DNA from 4 places in the Fictibacillus sp. NPDC058756 genome. Region 2 is predicted to be linked to each of the others. Evidence: riboswitches for the same ligand, from Rfam matches in the RefSeq annotation. Region 2 holds a riboswitch; each other region holds the start of a gene.

Region 1 (5,548 bases), on a different contig from region 2:
CAGATATTCGTGCAGCAGGCGGGGTAGCACGTATGGCTGATCCAACAATTGTAGAAGAAGTTTTAAATGCTGTATCTATTCCTGTGATGGCAAAGGCGCGTATCGGACATATTGTTGAAGCACGCGTGCTTGAAGCAATGGGTGTTGACTACATCGATGAGAGTGAAGTGTTAACACCTGCAGATGAAGTTTTCCACTTGTTGAAAAGTGATTACACTGTACCTTTCGTATGCGGCGCACGTGATCTTGGAGAAGCATCTCGCCGTATTGGTGAAGGTGCATCAATGCTTCGTACAAAAGGTGAGCCTGGAACAGGAAACATCGTTGAAGCCGTTCGTCACATGAGAATGATTCAAGGACAAATCCGCAAAGTTGTTGCAATGAACGAAGATGAGCTAATGACTGAAGCTAAGAACTTAGGTGCTCCATTTGAAGTACTTCTTCAAATCAAAAAAGCAGGCAAGTTACCTGTAGTTAACTTTGCAGCAGGGGGTATCGCTACACCAGCTGATGCAGCACTCATGATGCAGCTTGGTGCAGACGGCGTATTCGTAGGATCTGGAATCTTCAAATCTGAGAACCCAGAAAAGTTTGCTCGTGCAATCGTTGAAGCAACTACACACTATCAAGATTACAAATTAATCGCTGAACTTTCAAAAGGTCTTGGTACTCCTATGAAAGGCATCGAAATCTCTACACTGGCTCAAGGTGAACGCATGCAGGAGCGAGGCTGGTAATTACATGCTGAAAATCGGAGTTCTTGCTTTACAAGGAGCAGTACAGGAGCATGTTAAAGCCATAAAAGCTTCTGGAGCTCAAGCTATAGCGGTAAAACGTGTAGAAGAGCTTGAGGATCTTGATGGCTTGGTAATGCCAGGCGGTGAAAGTACAGCGATGAGACGATTGATCGATAAATATCTATTCCTTGAACCGTTAAAGGAATTTGCAAAAAACAAGCCTATATTTGGTACTTGTGCAGGATTAATTTTGATGGCAAAAAGAATTCAGGGTCAGGACACAGCTCATCTGGAGCTGATCGACATGACAGTTGAACGCAACGCGTTTGGCCGCCAAGTTGACAGCTTTGAAGCTGATCTTATGATTCACGGAGTCGGTGAAGATTTTACAGGCGTATTCATACGAGCACCGTTCATCGTTGAAGTAGGTCCTGAAGTTGAAATACTTTCAAAGCATAACGACCGAATCGTTGCAGCCAAACAAGGTCATTTCTTATGTGCAGCTTTCCATCCGGAATTGACGGACGACCACCGTTTACATCAGTATTTTGTAAAAATGGTGCAATCCAACAAAGAAGTAGTTGCATAAAATAGAAAAATGCTGTACATTACTATAAAATCATCATAAAAAATCAATGACAGGAACTAGTAGCAAAAATGACTTTGTTTAGAGAGTCGGTGGCTGGTGAAAACCGATCAAAGTGTTTTGTGAATCCATCCTCGAGTGAAGAGCCGAAGGTAAGTAAGCTTTTCCGGTAAAGAACCGTTATACTTAAATGAGCCGGCAGTAGGCATAGTTCTATTGCAATCAGGGTGGCAACGCGGGTTAACTCTCGTCCCTGTTTCTAATGTGATCATTAGGAGCAGGGGCGGGAGTTTTTTGATTTTTTATAACGAATAAAGGAGGAAATAAGTATGTTGGATTTAAAATTTGTCCGTGCTAATTTTGAAGAAGTGAAACAAAAACTGTCTGCAAGAGGGGAAGACCTTTCTGGTTTGGATCAGTTTGAAGCACTCGATCAGCGCCGCCGTGAATTAATCGGTGAAACGGAGGCTTTAAAGTCTAAGCGTAATGAGGTATCTAAACAGGTAGCAGAATTCAAGCGTGAGAAAAAAGACGCTGACCAACTTATTACTGAGATGCGTGAAGTAGGAGATAAAATTAAGACGATTGATGATGAACTTCGCCAAGTAGAAGAAGATCTTCACGGAATTATGCTGACGCTGCCTAACATACCGCATGAAAGTGTCCCTGTTGGAGAAACAGAAGATGATAACGTACCGATTCGCCACTGGGGGGATGTACCAGAGTTTTCTTTTGAAGCAAAAGCACACTGGGATATCGCAACTGACTTGAACATTGTTGATTTTGAACGAGGAGCAAAGGTAACAGGAAGCCGTTTCGCATTTTATAAAGGTCTTGGGGCACGTTTAGAGCGTGCACTGATCAACTTTATGATGGACCTTCATGAAGACGAACACGGGTATACAGAGGTTCTGCCTCCATACATGGTTAATCGTCAAAGTATGACAGGAACTGGGCAGCTTCCTAAGTTTGAAGAAGACGCATTTAAGATTCGTGAAGAGGATTATTTCCTGATTCCAACATCAGAAGTACCTGTAACAAATATGCACCGTGAAGAAATTCTAACAGCTGATGAGCTTCCAATTACGTATGCAGCATACAGCGCGTGCTTCCGTTCTGAAGCGGGGTCTGCAGGACGTGACACTCGTGGTTTAATACGTCAGCATCAGTTTAATAAGGTAGAGCTAGTACGCTTTGTTAAGCCTGAAGATTCTTACGATGAGCTTGAAAAGCTAACAGGTCATGCTGAAAAAGTACTGCAGTTTCTAAACCTTCCATACCGTGTACTAAGCATGTGTACGGCTGATCTCGGATTTACAGCTGCTAAAAAGTACGATATCGAAGTATACCTTCCAAGCTACGGTGAATACCGCGAGATCTCTTCTTGCTCTAACTTTGAAGATTTTCAAGCGCGCCGTGCTCAAATTCGTTTCCGCAGAGAAGCGAAAGGCAAGCCAGAATTGGTTCATACGCTAAACGGATCTGGATTAGCGATCGGACGAACAGTAGCAGCAATTTTAGAGAACTACCAGCAAGAAGATGGAACGGTTATCATTCCGGAAGTACTTCGTCCATACATGGGCAATAAAGAAGTAATCAAGTAAACCAAAAGGGGCTGTCCCAAAAGTAAGTAAACTTACTTTTGGCAGCCCAAATTTTTTATTTTACAAATAAAAAATAAATAATGTCCCCAATTCCAGCTATCATTTCGAGGATTTTCGGCGATAAGGCTCACCTTACCCCTCGTGGAAAGCGATCACCTGGAGTGGAAATCAACCTCTTGTAATAGCGATAAAGTTGCGAAAAAAGATTTTATTTTTTTATAAAATTACGTTGACACTATATTTACTCACATGTTATTATAGTTCTTGTCAGTCACGCGGAGGTATACCCAAGTCCGGCTGAAGGGATCGGTCTTGAAAACCGACAGGGGTTTAACGACCCGCGGGGGTTCGAATCCCTCTACCTCCTCCATATACATATTCAACCTCATCTGAGCTTATCAGATGAGGTTTTTTGTTGTTTCTAGTCATTGATCAGCGGCGAATCTCTTAGTTCACTGTAAAAAAATTTTTCCTTATCCTATATGACATGTAAGCGCTAACACTTTAAAGTAGTAAAAAATGTTATTGACAGAACTTTTCGACAGGTAGTAATATGTCAATTATAACTTAATCAAATAATCAACACTTATTAAGAGAGACTGAGGGATCAGGCCCAATGACGTCCGGCAACCTCCATTATGGAACGGTGCTACTTCCTGCAGAATGATTCATTCATTCTGGAAGATAAGTCGATGTATGTCTATTCGCCCTCTTCCATTGAATGAAGAGGGCTTTTTATATTGAAGGAGGACAGAAATATGATTGAAGTGCGTGATGTAACGAAAATATATTCCGCTAAAGGAAAAGACATTGTTGGGGTCAAGAATGTTTCACTCACGATAGAAAAGGGTGAGATATTCGGAATTGTTGGCTACAGCGGTGCTGGCAAAAGCTCTCTCCTCCGTTGCTTAAATTTATTAGAGAAGCCAACATCAGGCGAAATTTTAATCGACGGTGTCTCCATTACGAAATTATCTAAAAAAGAACTTCGGGAAGAACGGCTAAAAATAGGAATGATCTTTCAGCATTTTTATCTTATTAGTGCAAAAACCGTATATGAAAATATCGCATTTGCGTTAAAAGCTGCGGGAAAAAAGAAAGATGAAATTAATCATAAGACTCTTGAACTATTACAGATGGTGGGGTTAGAAAATCAAAAGAATCAGTATCCGGCTCAGCTGAGCGGCGGACAAAAGCAGCGGGTCGGAATTGCACGGGCACTTGCCAACGATCCAAAAGTTTTGCTTTGTGATGAAGCTACTTCTGCACTCGATCCAAATACAACAAAAGCTATTCTTTCGCTTCTGCAATCCATCAATAAAAAGCTTGGCATCACAATTGTCCTTATCACACATGAGATGGAAGTCGTAAAAGAGATCTGTCACAGGATGTCAGTGATGCAGGATGGAGAAATCATCGAGACAGGTGATGTTTATAACTTATTTGCACATCCGGAGAAAGAGTTAACGAAAACGTTTATTAGCAGTGTTATACAGATGAACCTTCCTGAACCGCTCTTAAAGGGACGTAAAGGAGTGGTGATTAAGATTCATTTTAAAGGCGCGATAGCAGAAGAAGCAGTCGTTTCTGAACTCTTCCAAAACTTTAAGGTAAAAGGAAATATTCTTCACGGAAAGATTGAATACATCCAGGAGACGCCGCTCGGGATTTTCATTATGGAACTGATAGGTGAAGAGGCGGAAGTTAAGCGTGCCATCGCTTACATTAAAGACCGAATCGACAATTTAGAGGTGGTGAAACAAGTTGCTTGATTCTTTGTACAGCATCCTGCCAGATTTGAATAAAGCATTTTTTGAAACGTTATACATGGTCGCGATATCTTTAGGTGTTTCTCTGATAGTAGGCCTTCCATTAGGAGTAGCCCTGTTTGTTACAGACAAAGGTTTAATGTTTGAAAACGTCTGGATTAAACAAATTGCAGGTATTTTAGTAAATCTGATCCGATCAGTACCTTTTATCATTCTTCTCGTAGCTCTGCTGCCTTTAACTCAGCTGATTACGGGTACGACGATCGGTCCAACTGCAGCGTCAGTATCACTGTCTGTAGCCGCTATTCCATTCTTCGCACGTTTAGTCGAAACCTCATTAAGGGAGATCGATAAAGGTGTGATTGAAGCGGCAGTTGCCGTAGGAGCAACGCCATGGATGATCATCCGAGAAGTGCTGCTTCCTGAAGCGAAACCTGGGATCGTTCAAGCGATTACTGTCACAGCAATAAGCTTATTAGGCTACTCTGCAATGGCAGGTATTGTAGGGGGCGGAGGAATCGGTGACTTTGCGATTCGATTCGGCTATTACAGATACGACAACACAATCATGTTTACAACGGTTGTTCTGCTGATTGTCATTGTGCAGCTTTTGCAGGTCATTGGTGACGGAGTAGCTCGAGCGGTAAATAAAAGATAAAAAAGGGGATTCAATATGAAAAAAATAATACTTACACTATTCACTGCTATTGCTGTACTGGCTTTAGCTGCTTGCTCTTCCACATCAGGGGCATCAAAAGATAAGGAAGTTACCCTTGGAGCAACTGCTGGTCCTTACACAGATATGGTAAACAAAGCGATTAAACCCTCTTTAGAGAAAAAAGGCTATAAAGT
Region 2 (5,548 bases):
AAAGTTCCTCCATGCGCCAATTCAAACAGCCCTTGCTTACCACCTTTCTTTGCTCCTGTAAAACTGCCTTCTTCATAACCGAACAATTCAGTCTCTAGTAAATTTTCAGGAAAAGCGGCACAATTAACGGCAACAAAGGGACCAATTGCCCGACTGCTTTGCAGATGGATTCCTTGTGCAACCAATTCTTTTCCTGTTCCAGATTCTCCTGTAATGAGTACCGTTGCATCTGTTTGCGCAAAGATCTTGGCCTGTTCTTTAGCTTCACGAATCCCTTGGACTTCCCCAATAATGTCCTCTAGTCTGTATTTCGCTTCTAATCCGTTTTCATGCAATTTTTTCCTTAGTTTCATTTCCATTCTTTGCAAGTCGGTAATTTCTTTAAAATTAGATACCGCGCCAACGACAGTGTTGTTAAGAATAACGGGGTAACGGTTAATAATGATTTGGCGATCAAGGATCTTGGCTACATCACCTATTTCTTTCTTACCGGTTTGCAGTACCCTCAGCATATCGGAATGTGGGATATATTCTGTAATGTTCCGTCCCACCACATCTCCTTCTAGTCCCAGATATTTTTTCGCATTATTATTGGTTAGTGTTATTTTTCCTTGCTTGTCTACCGCTATTAAACCATCATGAGCAGAATCGGCAATGGCTTGTACCTGGTATTTTTCTTTAAACATCTCTTTCGTCACATCAGTTAAATTCATTGCCTGGCGTATTGCGGAAACCACAGTATCCATTGAAGGATGAACATAAAAGAAATTTTCATTTGTTCGTTTAGACATAGGGAGATTACTTTCCCAAGAAGGAACAAGAAATGTTGTGTTTTTATTGGCATTACTGAGTTTAATAAATTCTTTGCTGCAAATATCAAAATGGTTATGATACATCAGAAGATTTTCAGTGTCTAACCACTTTTTTTCTTCATCTGACACCATAATTAAGAGATTTTGTTCATAAAGATTTTGTTCATTAATCGTTTTTTCGAAATCACTTAAATGAAGGGAAAGAGGTACAATTGGGATAGAAAATGATTGAACCTCATTTACATAAGGTGAAGGAGTAATCAGAACAAAAGGGTTCATCATATGATCGATAATCGATTTTTTAGAATGAAGGCAGGTTGGTTGAATACCTTGTTTGATTAATAGTTGAATGAAGATAGCTTCTAGTGTTTTATTTAATTTATACAAAGCGATCATTTTCTCTACACTCCCTTCTTTGTTTTATAATTTAACATATAAATGCAAAAATAGAGGCTAGGTAAAGTAATATATACTTCAATAAAATACTTTTATAACAATAACTTCAAGTCCTGCCTTTGAAGCTTATTTTGTATGTCATTTTTATTGTAACATGTCTTTTTCAGCTTTTTAGTCTTATCTATTGACCTTCTATTAGCTGGTATTGCGGAATAATATGATGAAGAGCTTTGTTCAATTAGTAACCAATTACTTAGAGTTCTTTATCCAACTTAAAGAAGAAGTAATTTACTTGGTCAGTTTTATTGTGATAAGTCGGAAGTCTATTTATCTGGGGAAAGAAATCGCAACTGCTCCGTGCAAAAAACAAAAAGCAACCGATAACCAGCTGCTTTTTGTACACTTGCTATAACTTTTTCTGCAGTTCCTGAAATTCCTTATATTCTTGTTCCAATTTGGCTAAAGGAAGTTTGTGATAATAATCCTTATCGCTTTGCTGATACTCTAATTTAGCTACAGAAAGAATATAAGTAATGATTCTTCGCCTGCGCTCGTTTACACGATCAGATAAGATTCCCAATGTCATTCACCTCGAAAATAAGACGTAAATAACCTCACTTTACTCCGTCACAGCAAGCACAGAACCTTTGTATTCTTTGTCAATAAAGTCTGTGATCTCTTTTGAATGAAGCACTTCAAGCAATGTTTTGATCGCTTTTTTATCTTTGTCGCCTTCACGAACCGTGATGATGTTCGCAAATGGTGATTCAGATCCTTCAAGAGCTATAGAATCTTCTTTCGGATTCAAATTCGCATCAATCGCGAAGTTTGTGTTGATGACAATCGCGTCTCCTTCATCATGCTCATACGTTTTTGTTAATAGACCTGGATCGATGTCTGCCACAAATTCTAAGTTCATCGGATTTTCTACAATATCGCTAAGTTGCGCTTCATATCCCTTTCCTTCTTTAAGCTTGATTAGTCCTTCTGCTTCAAAGATTGAGAGGATGCGACCATGCTCGGCAACAGAGTTACTCAAGATAACTTTCGCACCATTCGGAAGATCCTTCAATGACTTATGTCTCTTTGAATAAACGCCCATCGGCTCAAGGTGAACGGCGCCAGCATTTTCAAACTTATACTTCGGGTTGTCTTTCAATTGTTGTGTTAAATATGGAATATGCTGAAAGTAGTTCGCATCGATTTCTTTTTCATATAGTGATTTGTTCGGTAAGATATAGTCTTGGAATTTAACAATCTCTAATTCTATGCCTTTTTCCTTCAAAAGTGGTTTTGCTTCTTCCAGGATCTCAGCATGCGGTACGTTGGATGCCCCAACTACTAGTTTTTCCGTTTTCTCTCCGCCACTTGCTGATGATCCACAAGCAGCTAATACAAACACTGCCACACTTGCGAATAAAACTTGAATCATTCTTTTCATTTTTCTTTCTCCCCTATCCCCAATTTTTCTATAGTTCTTTGATAAAACTCTTCAAGAGGCAGAATGCAAAAAAACCTTCTGAGCTCATAAAAGAGACAAAAGGCTTTCTCGAAAAAATCCGATTTCCTCTCATCTCTCAGCTTAACTGCTGTTAGATTTAGCACCGTTTCCATACTGACCGTTCAGCATGAATGGTTGCCGGGCTTCATAGGGCTAGTTCCCTCCACCTGCTCTTAATAAGAGTATTCCTATCAAATTACTTTGTATTATTACAGAATTTACTATTAATGTCAATCACTTTTTAAACACTTTTTTTCAAAGTAGGGTTTACATCTGCAGGAACATATTTTGAAAGCCATAACGATGTTGCAGATATAAGCTGTTTAAAATGCGGAATAGTTGAAAACGTATGGCTGGCAGCTTCAATTAAAACCATTTCTGCACTTCCCTTTATCCTTTTTTTGGCATGGTAATAATATTCTGAGCAATATACAGCATCAATGACGATGTCTCCTGTTCCATGAATGAAAAGTACGTTGCCATTATATTTGTACAGATCGTCAATCGGTGAAAATGGCTTGAGAGATGAAATGAAGTCATCAGTAATTGCATATCCTAAATGATCAATAACGTTATCTAACTGATTGTTGTATCCTACAATTGTCGTAATATCTTCATATGGTCGTCCAACAGCTGACCATAGGATAATATTTCCGATTCGATTATCTATCGCACCTGTACAAACAGCTACAGCACCACCTAAACTATGGCCGATCAGCGTAACACTTTCGGAATTAATGCACGGAAGAGACCGGCCAAACGAAATGGCTGCTTGCGTTTGATCGATTAAACAATAAAACCCATTCTCTCCATACTCACCTTCACTTTCACCGCATCCAGCATAATCGAAACGCAGAACCGCATACCCTTGTTTAACAAGTGCCTTTGCGGTTTTTACGAATAATCGATCCACACCAATTCTTGTACTTGTAAACCCGTGGCAGATAATGATGAGTGGATATGCTCCTTCTTCAACAGCTTGTAGTGAGGGATAATGAATCGTATGTGCCAGCACTTTACCTCTCCACGTAAAACACTCAGGTTTTGTCATAATTGTTCTCCTTTCCGTCTTTATTCAACAAAAAAACCGTGTTCATGAGAGAACACGGCTGATACTTAGGTCCGTTCGTCCTCTCATCTTTCAGCGTAAGCTGTTAGATTTAGCACCGTTCCGGTATAAAATAATGTACACCGATGGTTGCCGGGCTTCATTGGGCTAATTCCCTCCACCTGCTCTTAATAAGAGTTTTTATTAAATTTAGGATAATGATAGAGGAAATGTAATTTGGTGTCAACAAGAATATTGTATTAGACTTGCCATGAAAAGCTTTTTATTCACAAAATACGCAATATCAATTAATAATTTTGATGAAAAAATATTGCTAAAGTTCTGAAAATAGATATAATTAAGTTTATTAAATGAATAGGTACTTGATTTCCTTATCAAGAGTGGCGGAGGGACTGGCCCTGCGATGCCCGGCAACCGCTGTTTTCTTCTGAAAACAGTATGGTGCCAATTCCATCAGAACATGAAAGTGTTCTGAGAGATGAGGAAGAGTTTTTACAAGCTCTTCCTTTTGGGTTGAGCTTTTTTTATTAGAAATAAACGTTGAAAGGAATTAAAGTTTGCGCCTTTTTTCACCCTCCCTCCCGCTTCTTCGATCTGCTTGAACGTCGCGTACTCTCCAGCTCCGAGCAAGAACGTATTGATTCCTCGATACGGCTTTTGTGTCTTCCAGTTCACCGCTCCCCGTTCACCCAATGCCTTTGCCAAGGAACAACACCGCTCTCAAGCTCCTCTATGATTCTCTCGGTCACCATCTCGTAAACACTCTTTCTCATTTTTATTCTCCTCCTCATATTTTTTTGTCTTCCGAAGCGAATTGTGTTCCCTAAAGGAATGGAGCAACTCCACCTTAATTAATAAATTCATATTCTTATTCAATAATCCTACCCTTTAGCTGAATAAGAAAAGCTGCCTGATAAGACAGCTCAATCTTCAAGAAATGCACCCTTTTGTTTAAGTACAATATTTCACAAACTTTTTCGGCTTACTTATTTCTCTAAAAATATGGATACGGCACTATATAAAAGTAATAAAGCCATAACCACATTAAAATGACTTTTATATCTTGTTAAGAATTTTTGAAACAAGGAACCGAACAAACTCCAGCAAACAGTGCCTACAAAACCGACAAAAGCAAGAAACAGTGAATATAAAATTAAGCTTATATTAGTAGTGTAAAATGGTATGACAAATGTAGACATAGCTGTGATTCCATACAAAATAACTTTGGGATTTATGAATTGTAAAAGCATTCCTGTATAAAAGCCATTATGGTTTATATGGTCATTTTCCTTATTATCCTTCTTACTAAAAATTATCTTTATAGCTAAGTACAACATATAGATAGAACCAAAGATAGTCATTCCGAATTCTATTTTAGGAATGGTATTTTTTAATAACAAATTAAAATAGCTGCACAATATCATAATGACAAAAAAACCAGTACCAACCCCTAAGCAAAACTTTATGGTCTTTTTGAATCCATACTTATTAGCAGATAACATTGCCATTATATTGTTAGGACCTGGAGTAAAAGTAGTAACAAATACGTATAACAAAAATGATAATGTAGGCAAAATAAATCCTCCTCCGAATGTGTGTTATAATGTCTAAAAAGTCATTATAACGTCTTACGTTATATTGTAAGATATTGACGTTATATTGTATATAGTCTAAGGAGTGTTTTTATGGAAGAGATTAATCGCATCGTTGCAAATAATTTAAAGGCTTTGAGAGAAAGTAAGAAATTAAGTCTTGAAAAAGTTGCTGAGC
Region 3 (5,548 bases), 2.0 Mb from region 2:
TTCCGCTCTTAATCAGGACAAGCGGAACGGTGCTGATCCTGACGATCCTGAATTTTATAAGCAGTTTTAATAGATGTAAAAGCAGTCTTTCTCATATGAGAGGACTGTTTTTTTATTTAATAAATGTGCCAAAATCTTATTTAAAGGCTTTATCCTAAAAGATTGTAGCTTAATAGGAATTTTTGTTCGATTCTCTTCATTGAAAAGTTGATTGGAGTGCAAGGTGCGAGACTCCTCGAAAATGAAAAATCACATTTTCTTCGTGCGATGTAACGCTGTCGAAGCCTTCCTTGTCCTACGGGATGAGTGGGACAGGTGAGACTCCTGACAAAGCAAAGCGCTAGGAGGACACCCCGTGGAAAGCGAGCATCCTGGAGCGGAAATCAACCCTTTCAAGAGCAACAAAGGTTGCGAAAATAGCCTATTAAAAAAGAAAAAAGATCAGATCAGGCGATGCCCGTAGTTTTAAAAAAAGAATAACGGGAAAAATGATATACGTAGACGACTGAAAGGAAGTGCTAACATGTCAAAACGGATATTGATTGTCGTAACAAATCACCAAAATATCGGAAATAATAAAACAGGCCTTTGGCTTGAAGAGTTTGCAGTCCCTTATAACGAATTTCTCGATAAAGGATATGACATAACAGTCAAAAGCATTAAAGGCGGCAGTATTCCTTTAGATCCGAACAGCTTAGATGGAGTCGAACAAGATCAATATAAAGAGGCATTATCATTCTTGGAAGATACAGCTGAACTTAGTGCAGATGATGCAGTAAGCTATGACGCAATCTTCTTGCCAGGCGGACATGGGACAGTCTTTGACTTTCCGAAAAGTGAAGCTCTAAAGGAAGTGGTAAGCCAGATGGCGCAGACAAATAAGGTAATCGGAAGTGTTTGTCACGGACCTGCAGGACTGACAACAGCGACACTGAAAGATGGATCTTCTATTGTAAAAGGAAAGACCGTTACAGCCTTTACCGATGAAGAGGAAGAAGAAATGCAGCTTACGAAAGAAGTGCCATTCTTGCTCGAAACAAAACTTCGCGAACTTGGTGCAGAATTTCAGCGAGCTGGAAAATGGGAAGATTTTGCCGTGACAGACGGAAATCTTGTTACCGGGCAAAACCCGCAGTCCAGCAGAAGTGTAGCGCTTCGCATGATCGAAGTTCTTAATAAACAATAACATACAATTTACGAAACGGCCGGCTCTTGCTGGTCGTTTTTATATGAAAGTGACAGCATCATTTAGCTGTTGTTTGTCGAAAATTCGATAAATATCTGTAAGTGTGGAATTAATAAAGATTACCACAAAATAATTCCTAATTACCCTGGATAAATCAGCTATTACCCTGTAATGATTTTTTGGTGATTTGTGTCATTCACCTATCGGGTAAAGTTGAGTATTTTATTAAGGAAATTAGAAGTGTGGGGGAATGTTTGTGGGCTACTATATTCGTGTGGAGGAAAACGTCAGAATTTATGTAGAAGATGTTAATCCTAGCGGTGAAAAAACGATTCTTTTTATTCATGGATGGCCGGCAAATTATAAGCTTTTTGAGTATCAGTTTAATCAGCTGCCATCGATGGGTTTTAGATGCATCGGAATTGATCTAAGAGGATTCGGTAAATCTGATAAACCTTATTCGGGCTATTCATATGATCCATTAGCAGATGATATCTTTGCAGTTGTACAGACATTAAAGATAAAGGATTTCACGCTTGTTGGGCACTCAGTCGGAGGGGCGATTTCAATTAGGTATATGGCTAAACATGGCGGTTTTGGTGTTTCAAAGCTTGCTTTGCTTGGAGCTGCTGCACCAAGTTTTACAAAGCGTCCAGATTTCCCATTCGGTCAGACTGTTGAAGAAGTTAACACACTTATCTCTGGTACGTATAAAGACCGGCCTAAAATGCTTCAGGGGTTTGGAGATATTTTTTTCTTTAAATATGTAACGGCTCCTTTTTCCGACTGGTTCTTTCAGTTAGGTTTAGAAGCTGCAGGATATTCGACTGCAGCTGTATTAGGATCATTACGTGATGAATCGCTTTTTGCGGATCTAGGTAAAATTCAAGTCCCGACACTTATTCTGCATGGTGTTCATGATCAGGTTTGTCCTTATCCTTTAGCACTAGCGATGAATAAAGGAATACCAAATTCGAAGCTTGTTCCGTTAAATAACAGCGGGCACGGACTTTTTTGGGAAGAGTGGGAGAAAGTGAACAAAGAACTTTCACAGTTCATAGGTTAAAATTTTATCATTTGTAATACATCACATGAAGATGTTCATGGTGATCGAGTGTTGCGAGCAGAATATCAGGTAATTTTGTGTTCTGTTTTTGAAGTTGTTCCAAAAGCCATGCCTCATTTTTTCCTGTTTCCGAAAGCTCTTGTTGATTGATTTTTCCTTCTTTAATAACAACCTGAGGATAATCGAAAGGCTTTGGAGGCAAGTTTAAATCTTTTTGAATAACAGTTTGGTATTGCGGCTGTAAAAATGAAGTAATGGTACCATTGGATTCAAACAAAGCGAGTGCGACTTCTTGAATATCTATTACCCTATGTTTTCGCAGTTCAGAAAACAAAACGTCTATTGAAATCCGTGCTTTTTTCAAGTTTTTATATAATATTTGACCATTCTTTACTAACAGAATAGGTGCTGGATCTATTAATTTTCTAAGTGGGTGCCAATGCAGACCGGTCATGGTTGTAGTCACATAAAGAATAACAAGAACGGACATTGTGATAAGGGAACCTTTAAGACCAAGATGCTGGTCAGACAGGGGATGGGCAATGATGTTTCCAAAGATAAGAGCCATAATGAAATCCAATAAACGAAGCTGTGAGAAAGATCGCTGGCCCATCAATTTTACAGCAAACAGCATAAAGAAGAAGGCAACGATTGCCCTTAAAATCCATTCGATCGCCAATAAATTCTCTTGTGCTTGATAAAAATCCAGCATACTAGCAGCACCCCGTTAAACTTGATGCATTTAGTATGGTCGTAAAAAATGACTTTTTAACCAGAAATAAATTATAAAAATAGTTTGACTATTCTTGCGGGTATGCTACAATCAATTTTAAATTAAAACTTAATCGAATTTCTTCTTATCCAGAGAGGTGGAGGGACTGACCCTATGAAGCCTCGGCAACCAGTACAAGTTGTGCACGGTGCCAATTTCAGAGGAAGCTTAAGATTTAAGCTCCGAAGATGAGAAGCAAGCGGGTACTTTTTTTCGTTATTCCACCCCTTCGCTCTTTTCTTTGAGTGAAGGGGTTTTATTATTTTAAGGAGGTGTAAAGCTTTAAAAAGGAGTGAAAGTATGGCAGTACTTTCACCCCGGGCTGCGATGATCACCCCTTGAGGAGGGCTTAAGAATCGCTTAAACATTTTACCATGTGAAGCGAAATGTCGTCCAATTCAAGGGATATAAACCTTGAGGAGGAAAAGAAAATGAGTGAGTTAAAATTTGCGTATTGGGTACCGAACGTTAGCGGAGGGTTGGTTGTATCTAAGCTTCCGCAGGAAACAGATTGGACATTTGAAGCGAACAAACGCTATGCTCAAATCGCAGAGGATTCCGGATTCGATTTTGCACTTCTTCAGACGCGTTTCTTTGCAAGCTATGGTGCTGAATATCAGCTGGAGGCGGCCACGCTTGCTGCAGCTTTGGCGAGTGTTACTAAAAAGATAAATCTTATCTCAGCTGTTCATCCGGGGCTTTGGCATCCAGGTGTATATGCGAAGATGATGGCAACACTCGATAATATCTCTGGCGGCCGGGCGGCGATCAACGTCGTGAGTGGGTGGTTTAAAGGGGAGTTTACCGGATATGGAGAACCTTGGCTGGAGCATGACGAGAGGTATCGCCGTTCTGAAGAATTTATTAAAGTTATAAGAAGTTTTTGGACAGAAGAAGAGACAACGTTCAAAGGTGATTTTTACAGAATAAATGGCGCTCCGCTGAAACCGAAACCTGTTCAAAAGCCGACACCGCCAATTTTCCAAGGCGGTAACTCAAAGGCTGCAAAAGAGATGGCAGCAAGAGTTTCGGATTGGTATTTCATGAACGGAAACACGACAGAAGGATTCAAGAATCAGATTGAAGAAGTGAAGGCTTTGGCAGAGAAAGAAGGCCGTACTTTGAAATATGCGGCAAACGGATTTGTGATTGTAAGAGATACAGAAGAAGAGGCTGTTCAAGTTCTGCGTGATATTGTTTCAAATGCTGACGTTGAAGCGGTTGAAGGATTTGGTGAAGCCGTAAAAGAAGCAGGGCAATCGTCTAAGGAAAAAGAGGGAATGTGGACAAATTCTACATTCGAGGATCTCGTCCAGTATAATGATGGATTCAAAACAGGTCTGATCGGAACACCTGAACAAGTGGCAGACCGCATAATAGAGTTGAAGCAGCTAGGCGTTGACCTTGTTCTGACCGCCTTTTTACATTATGAAAATGATTTGAAAGACTTTGGAGAGAAAGTGATACCGCTTGTGAAAGAAAAAGAAGCTCGATTGAAGGAAGAGGGAGTGCTTGTTTAATTTTTTAAGTGAAAAACATGTGAAAAGTCGCCGTTTGTGGCGGCTTTTTTTTATTTTAGGTAAAGGTCGTTGGGGTTGTAGTTTTGGTTAGGGATGTCGAAATTTCTATAAACTTATCTTTACCTTGAATATATTTAAAATTACCGTTGATAAAACAAATTTATCCTATTACGTGCCTTTATACAGATCAAATACAAGTGTGATGCATAGAACAAGGGCGGATGGCAGTGAAATCAACACTTCTGATGAGAACTTGCCAGCTTAAACTGTTAAAAGTACCGCTAATGAGATTTATCTTGTACATTCTCATTAATTTATATCAAAATACAGGGACTTTAGACCTTATCGTCGCTACCAGCCTTAAAAATATATGGAAAGAAAGTGAGAAATTTTTATCATTGACGATGATAATCATTATCATTTAAAGTGGTACATGTAATTAATAATGAGAATCATTTTCAGTAACGTGAATTCAATTAAACCTTAAGGAGGAGCAAACATGAGCACTCTACAAATAGAAATGAACGAACTTTACCTTAAACAGCAGGAAAAACGGGAGTCGAACGCGAGGTCCTATCCAAGACGGATCCCGATTGCTATAGAAGAAGCTGAAGGAATCTATGTAAAAGATGCAGACGGAAGAAAATTCATAGATTGTCTGGCAGGAGCAGGGACGCTGGCACTTGGCCATAATCATCCGGTCGTAATCGATGCGATTGAAAAAGTGCTTCATAACAAGCGCCCATTACATACACTGGATTTAACGACACCAGTAAAAGAAGAATTCGTGAGTGAAGTGTTTGATAGTTTACCAGAAGAATTCGCGAAGCGTGCAAAGATTCAATTTTGCGGACCAACTGGCGGAGATGCGATCGAAGCTGCAATCAAACTTGTAAAAACAGCGACAGGAAGAAGAAGCATTCTATCTTTCCAAGGGGGGTATCACGGAGCAACACACGGAACGATGGCTCTTTCCGGAAACTTAGGACCTAAGCAGAATGTTC
Region 4 (5,548 bases), 130 kb from region 2:
ACTGCACCTTCGTATTTCTTTTCAATGAAATCTTGAATTTCTTTTGAACGCAATACTTCAACTAGAGCTTTAACAGATTTCTTATCTTTATCTCCTTCTCGTACAGTAATAATGTTTACGAATGGAGAATCTGAGCCTTCAATTGCAATAGCGTCTTTTTGAGGATTAAGACCTGCATCAATCGCATAGTTAGTGTTGATCAGTACTGCATCGCCTTCACCGTTTTTATATGCTTTTGGAAGCATTCCTGCATCAACATCTGCTTTGAACTTTAGTTTCTTTGGATTTTCTACAATATCTTTAACTTGCGCTTCAGTACCAGCGCCTTCTTTAACTTTGATTAGACCTTCTTTTTCTAAAAGACCAAGCATACGCCCGTGGTCAGCTACAGAGTTGGACATGATAATCGTAGCACCTTGTGGCAATTCATCTAGAGACTTGTATTTTTTAGAATAAACACCGATCGGCTCAATGTGAATGCCGCCTGCATTTTCAAATTTATAACCGTGGTCTTTCATTTGTGATTCTAAATAAGGAACATGCTGAAAGTAGTTTGCTCCGATTTCTTTTTCATCCAAAGATTTATTTGGAAGTACATAATCTTGGAACGTTTTGATCTCAAGCTCTACACCTTTTTCTTTTAGAAGTGGTTTTGCTTCTTCAAGAATTTCAGCATGAGGTACGTTTGATGCCCCGACGATCAGCTTTTCGTCGCTGATGCCCCCTTCTGTTTTATTGCCGCAAGCTGCAAGTGCTGCAGCAACTACAGCAAGTAAAATAATTGAAAATACTTTTTTCATGTGATTTCCTCCTTGTTGTTTGAGCTTATCTTTTATCTAAAGCTGTTGTGAATCGATCCCCTATCCATTGAATAACAAATACGATGACCAAGATCAGAACAGTTGAAACTAAAGTTACATCTGCATTATCCCGCTGGTAACCTTCCATATACGCGAGGTTACCAAGACCTCCTGCTCCAACTACACCGGCCATTGCTGTGTAGCTTACAAGAGCAATCGCAGTAACGGTAATACCAGAAACAAGTGCTGGAGTGCTTTCAGGAATAAGTACTTTGAAAATAATTTGAGTGTTTGTGGCACCCATTGATTTCGCTGCTTCGATTACTCCTTTATTAATTTCTCGCAAAGCAATCTCAACCATACGCGCATAAAATGGAGCTGCTCCAACAATCAATGCCGGCAATGCTGCTTCTGCCCCAAGCATTGTTCCTACAATAAAGCGCGTAAATGGAATCAGCAAAATAATTAATATAATAAACGGAATAGACCGGAACACGTTCACAATAATAGCAATGATACTGTTTAAGACTTTGTTTTCCCAAAGATTTCCTGGGGCAGTTAAATATAATGCAAGCCCCAAAGCTAGACCTAAAACGAATGTTACAAGAACCGATATGGCTGACATATATAACGTTTCTTTTGTTGCTTCTAAAACAACATCCCATTGAACGTTGGGGAACCAAGTACTAAGCATTATGAATCACCTCAACTTCTACCTGAACACTATTTAAAAATTCCATAGCGTTAGAAAGTGCCGCTTCAGAACCTTTTATTTGGATAAACAACGTACCGTATGGACCATTTTGCGTCTGAGTAATTTTACCTTGCAGGATATTAACATCCACTTCAAAATTCCGGATCAGCTCTGTAATTAAAGGCTGACCAGCACGGCCTCCTACAAAAGTAAGCTGAACAATTCTGCCTTCAGGAAACTCCTCTATAAATTGCTTAATGGTATCCACTGTTTCTTCTGGTTCTGTAACTTGTTTTACAAAATCCTTTGTAATGGATTCTTTAGGATTTTTAAAGACGTTCAGCACATCGCCTTCTTCTACAACTTTTCCTCTTTCCATTACCGCAACACGGTGACAGATTTTTCGTATAACATGCATTTCATGAGTGATCAACACAATCGTTAAACCTAACTTCTGGTTAATTTCTACTAGAAGATCTAAAATACTGTCGGTTGTTTTTGGATCAAGTGCTGAAGTGGCTTCATCACATAATAAAACTTTCGGTTCATTGGCAAGTGCTCTCGCAATACCGACCCGCTGTTTTTGGCCCCCGCTTAGCTGTGAAGGGTATGAACCGCCTCTGCCTTCTAGTCCGACAAGATCAATCAGCTCGTCCACACGCTGCTTGATTTTCTCTTTCGGAAACCCAGCGATTTCTAGCGGGAAAGCAATGTTCTCTCTAACGGTTCTTGACCATAAAAGGTTGAAGTGCTGGAAGATCATACTTATTTCCTGTCTAGCTTCTCTTAGTTTTTTTGAAGAGAGCTCAGACATATTTTTCCCGCCGATTGTAACCGTACCGCTTGTTGGTCTTTCCAACATGTTGAGAATCCGGATAAGAGTACTTTTCCCTGCTCCACTGTATCCAATAATGCCGTAAATTTCACCTTGTTTTATGTTTAAATCTACCGCATCTACAGCCTTTACTTCACCATCTTTGGTTTGAAAGACTTTACGGACTGAATGTAAATTAATCAATAGAACTAACCTCATTTCCATCTGTAATACTTTAAATTGCAATTAGAAGCTGTTGATTTCCGCTCCAGGATGCGGTGAGCCTCCTTTGCGCTTTGCGCCGTGAGGAGTCTCACCTGTCCCGCTAATACCGCTGGAGTCTCGCACCTTGCGCTCCAATCAACAAACCAATGATGCAACTTCATAATTCAAATAAAAAAATGCCCTCTGCTTCAATATGAGCAGAAAGGCATATAATATTCTATGCACGTTCTCCTCATCTCCCAAGACATTTGAATGCCTTGCAGGAATTGGCACCTTTCTAGTCAGTATGGATTACATACAGCTAGCGGTTGCCGGGTTTCATAGGGCCAGTCCCTCCACCTCTCGTGATAAGTTAAAGCGTTTCGTTATTAAGTTAAAGCGATGCATTTTTTGAATTACTGTGATGAATAATATCACCACTGTCGATTCGTGTCAAACATTTTTAACACTTTTAATCAAGACGCCTGCAGATATTTGTTCCCAATGGGAGCTTAAGTAGAATATGGCTTCCCATTTCAGCCGCTGTCTTAACGTCCCGTGAAACTCGATCATCTCTTGGCGAAGGAGTGTTGTAAGCTTCATTTTCCCATCTAGCATCATAGATAGATACTTTGGATTTCCTCTGAAAACAACGATACGATTACGTTCTCCTTCTCTGTAATCAATCCTCAATGTAGTTTCATCATTGAGACTAAATCTAGGTTTAACCGGAATGTTATACAATGGCAAGTATGGACTTTTTCCAATCTGTCTTTCAAAAAAGGTGACATCCAGCATATAAAATCCCCCCCGAATTGGTTGTTATTTCACCTTTTCGAGAGGAACGGAGTGTTTACCTTTATAAAGCGTTCGACAGTCAGTGAAAATCGTTTTTGTAATTACGACAGTATTAACATATTTAGTGCTAATGTTTGTTACGATATTTGTCGTGATCTTGTTTATTGCGATCCTGCTGATTTTTCTTATGATGATTATTAGCGTTTTTGTTTTGGTGTTCATTATTCTTTTGCTTATTGCTGTTAAACACACGATTTTGATGCTTATTATCGCTATTATTTAACTTTTTCTCTTTAGGCTTCACCAATTTTTCTTGTTTCTTGTTATGGTAATTATGGTGATTGTGATGATTTTCTCTGTGCTTTTTAACTTCTTTTGGTTGGCTATCTGCTTTTTTAGGCACTGCTATCTTTAAGTCATTCTTTTGTTCATTGTCGTCTGTTTTAATTTTCATCGGATGCGGTAAGCTTTTTATGTCACTAGAGGATAAAGTATTCACTTTTAGCTCTTGAAAATTAACCTCTTTTATCTTTTCTTCTTTTAAAGTCTTGTCGTTTATGTATGCAGTTTGAAATGCTTTGTATTTTCCTGAAGACACTCCAAGCTGTTTTGCTTTTTCACGAGTGTCATGATTAGACTCTGAAACAGTGATGCGGACAGGGTATTTTACAACAGTCTTTTTAACAATTGAATTTACTGCTTGATCTAGAGCTGATTCAGTCTTATCATTGCCTTCTTCACTGGAAATTGTTGTGATGAGCATAGAATGGTCTGATTCCATATACCCTTCTTCCTCATAAGCCTTAATAAGCTGATCAGCAAAGTCCTCAAACGAAAATTGATTTTCAACGTTCAGATTATATTTATTTATGATTTCTTTTGCTTCGTCATTAAATGCATCTATTTGTATAACCTGCATTTCCTCATCTACGCCTACTTCTAAGCTTGGATTGATATCAAAGCTTACATAAGCCGCTGCTGCTGACTGGCTTCCAGTTGGGATCAATTCTGATAAAAGAACAACGGCAAGTATTGCTGCTACAGATGGCAGCACAAAAAGACTTCTTTTCTTTTCCGAAAAATAAGAAGCCTGATACTCTCTGCCCACTGATGGATTTTTGCCTGCTGGTACTCTTACCGTTACAAATGTTCCATCTTTCATAAGCAAAGTAGCTTTTCTGTTGTTAACCTCTATTACAATGCCGCTGCCGCTTTTCAATTGTATCCCTCCCGCAAGTTGCAGGATCAGTAGTAATTACAGGCAAGAGGAAGTGATCCCCCTTACCATGTAATCAAATATACCTCACCTTAAGGCTGAATGTATGATTTCAGCGCTTGGAAATCGCCTAAATATATTAATGATACCGCTATTATATACTTTCGATTTCTCTCTATGGTTTTACGACTACAGGAGACCATATTTAATAAATCTTTTATCGGCAATTGCTTTTTTTCCTTTAAAAATGCGGCAAGTTCTTCATTTTCTGATAAAAGACGAGCAATTTCTTTGGCATTTTCACGTGCATCCACGTGTTTTGGACAATGTTTGCTTAAAACTTTAAAGTTTAGTCCAAATGTTTTTAAAAGCTTTTGATACTCTTCTATTTCATAAACACGGTTTTCTACTTGAATCTGATCTTCAAAATGATCCATAGCTGCTTTTTGTTCAGCATAGCTTTCTTCTAAACGGCCTTCTTCATCTTCTTCATCCGGCTGAAGAAAAATCAATCTGTTTTGACGAACTTCTTTACGGATATAGTCAATGACACGGCGTCTGATTACCATATCTGCGAACGATAAAAAACGGCTGCCTTGTCCTTCTTGATATTGATCGATCGCTTCATTAAAGGCAAAAAGACCTACACTAAACTCATCCATTGTTCGATCTATATATTGACTGCACACTTTTGATGTAACTTTTTTAATGAATGGCTGGTAATCACCAATTAGTTCATTTCTTAATTTTTCATCGTTTCTTTCCTGGATCGTTAACACTTTGTCTTCTATGCTTGTCATTTTGTTCTTTGCTATAGGAAATACTGCATTTAAATTTAATGATGCCATGATTATCAATCACCCCTGCTAAAAAAATTACTTCTGTTTTATTCGATCCTCGTTTGTTTTTGTTTTTCATAAAATCATTCTTATTTACCACTAATCGTCCGGGAGCAAACATGTAACAAGCTCTCCTATTCATTTATACCACGACTTTTGACATTTGTAGGATACAGTTCTATA

Evidence for each region. Region 2 has a riboswitch for S-adenosylmethionine ahead of ACFW35_RS04700 (MetQ/NlpA family ABC transporter substrate-binding protein). Riboswitches for the same ligand answer to the same signal wherever they lie in the genome.
Region 1: another riboswitch for S-adenosylmethionine. It lies ahead of ACFW35_RS19750 (methionine ABC transporter ATP-binding protein); the one in region 2 lies ahead of ACFW35_RS04700 (MetQ/NlpA family ABC transporter substrate-binding protein).
Region 3: another riboswitch for S-adenosylmethionine. It lies ahead of sfnG (dimethylsulfone monooxygenase SfnG); the one in region 2 lies ahead of ACFW35_RS04700 (MetQ/NlpA family ABC transporter substrate-binding protein).
Region 4: another riboswitch for S-adenosylmethionine. It lies ahead of ACFW35_RS03985 (methionine ABC transporter ATP-binding protein); the one in region 2 lies ahead of ACFW35_RS04700 (MetQ/NlpA family ABC transporter substrate-binding protein).

Annotation. Positions count from the first base shown of each region.
Region 1 covers NZ_JBHYPU010000007.1:8,159-13,706, reverse strand. Annotated here, with positions in the region: gene pdxS (pyridoxal 5'-phosphate synthase lyase subunit PdxS) at 1-737, shown strand, start outside; gene pdxT (pyridoxal 5'-phosphate synthase glutaminase subunit PdxT) at 742-1,326, shown strand; T-box leader at 1,364-1,581, shown strand; gene serS (serine--tRNA ligase) at 1,653-2,927, shown strand; tRNA gene ACFW35_RS19755 (tRNA-Ser) at 3,205-3,297, shown strand; SAM riboswitch class I at 3,511-3,618, shown strand; gene ACFW35_RS19750 (methionine ABC transporter ATP-binding protein) at 3,686-4,699, shown strand; gene ACFW35_RS19745 (methionine ABC transporter permease) at 4,692-5,354, shown strand; gene ACFW35_RS19740 (MetQ/NlpA family ABC transporter substrate-binding protein) at 5,370-5,548, shown strand, end outside.
Region 2 covers NZ_JBHYPU010000001.1:946,586-952,133, reverse strand. Annotated here, with positions in the region: gene ACFW35_RS04710 (sigma-54 interaction domain-containing protein) at 1-1,208, opposite strand, end outside; gene ACFW35_RS04705 (hypothetical protein) at 1,615-1,788, opposite strand; gene ACFW35_RS04700 (MetQ/NlpA family ABC transporter substrate-binding protein) at 1,828-2,649, opposite strand; SAM riboswitch class I at 2,776-2,892, opposite strand; gene ACFW35_RS04695 (alpha/beta hydrolase) at 2,951-3,760, opposite strand; SAM riboswitch class I at 3,841-3,955, opposite strand; SAM riboswitch class I at 4,147-4,263, shown strand; partial or broken gene ACFW35_RS04690 (ArdC-like ssDNA-binding domain-containing protein) at 4,271-4,530, opposite strand; gene ACFW35_RS04685 (LysE family transporter) at 4,765-5,352, opposite strand; gene ACFW35_RS04680 (helix-turn-helix domain-containing protein) at 5,464-5,548, shown strand, end outside.
Region 3 covers NZ_JBHYPU010000001.1:2,933,926-2,939,473, reverse strand. Annotated here, with positions in the region: gene ACFW35_RS15095 (aldo/keto reductase) at 1-70, shown strand, start outside; gene ACFW35_RS15090 (type 1 glutamine amidotransferase domain-containing protein) at 524-1,186, shown strand; gene ACFW35_RS15085 (alpha/beta fold hydrolase) at 1,443-2,252, shown strand; gene ACFW35_RS15080 (DUF421 domain-containing protein) at 2,260-2,961, opposite strand; SAM riboswitch class I at 3,107-3,219, shown strand; gene sfnG (dimethylsulfone monooxygenase SfnG) at 3,456-4,544, shown strand; gene ACFW35_RS15070 (aspartate aminotransferase family protein) at 5,044-5,548, shown strand, end outside.
Region 4 covers NZ_JBHYPU010000001.1:816,604-822,151, reverse strand. Annotated here, with positions in the region: gene ACFW35_RS03995 (MetQ/NlpA family ABC transporter substrate-binding protein) at 1-800, opposite strand, end outside; gene ACFW35_RS03990 (methionine ABC transporter permease) at 826-1,494, opposite strand; gene ACFW35_RS03985 (methionine ABC transporter ATP-binding protein) at 1,487-2,512, opposite strand; SAM riboswitch class I at 2,763-2,887, opposite strand; gene ACFW35_RS03980 (hypothetical protein) at 2,966-3,310, opposite strand; gene ACFW35_RS03975 (anti-sigma-I factor RsgI family protein) at 3,438-4,529, opposite strand; gene sigI (RNA polymerase sigma-I factor) at 4,619-5,374, opposite strand.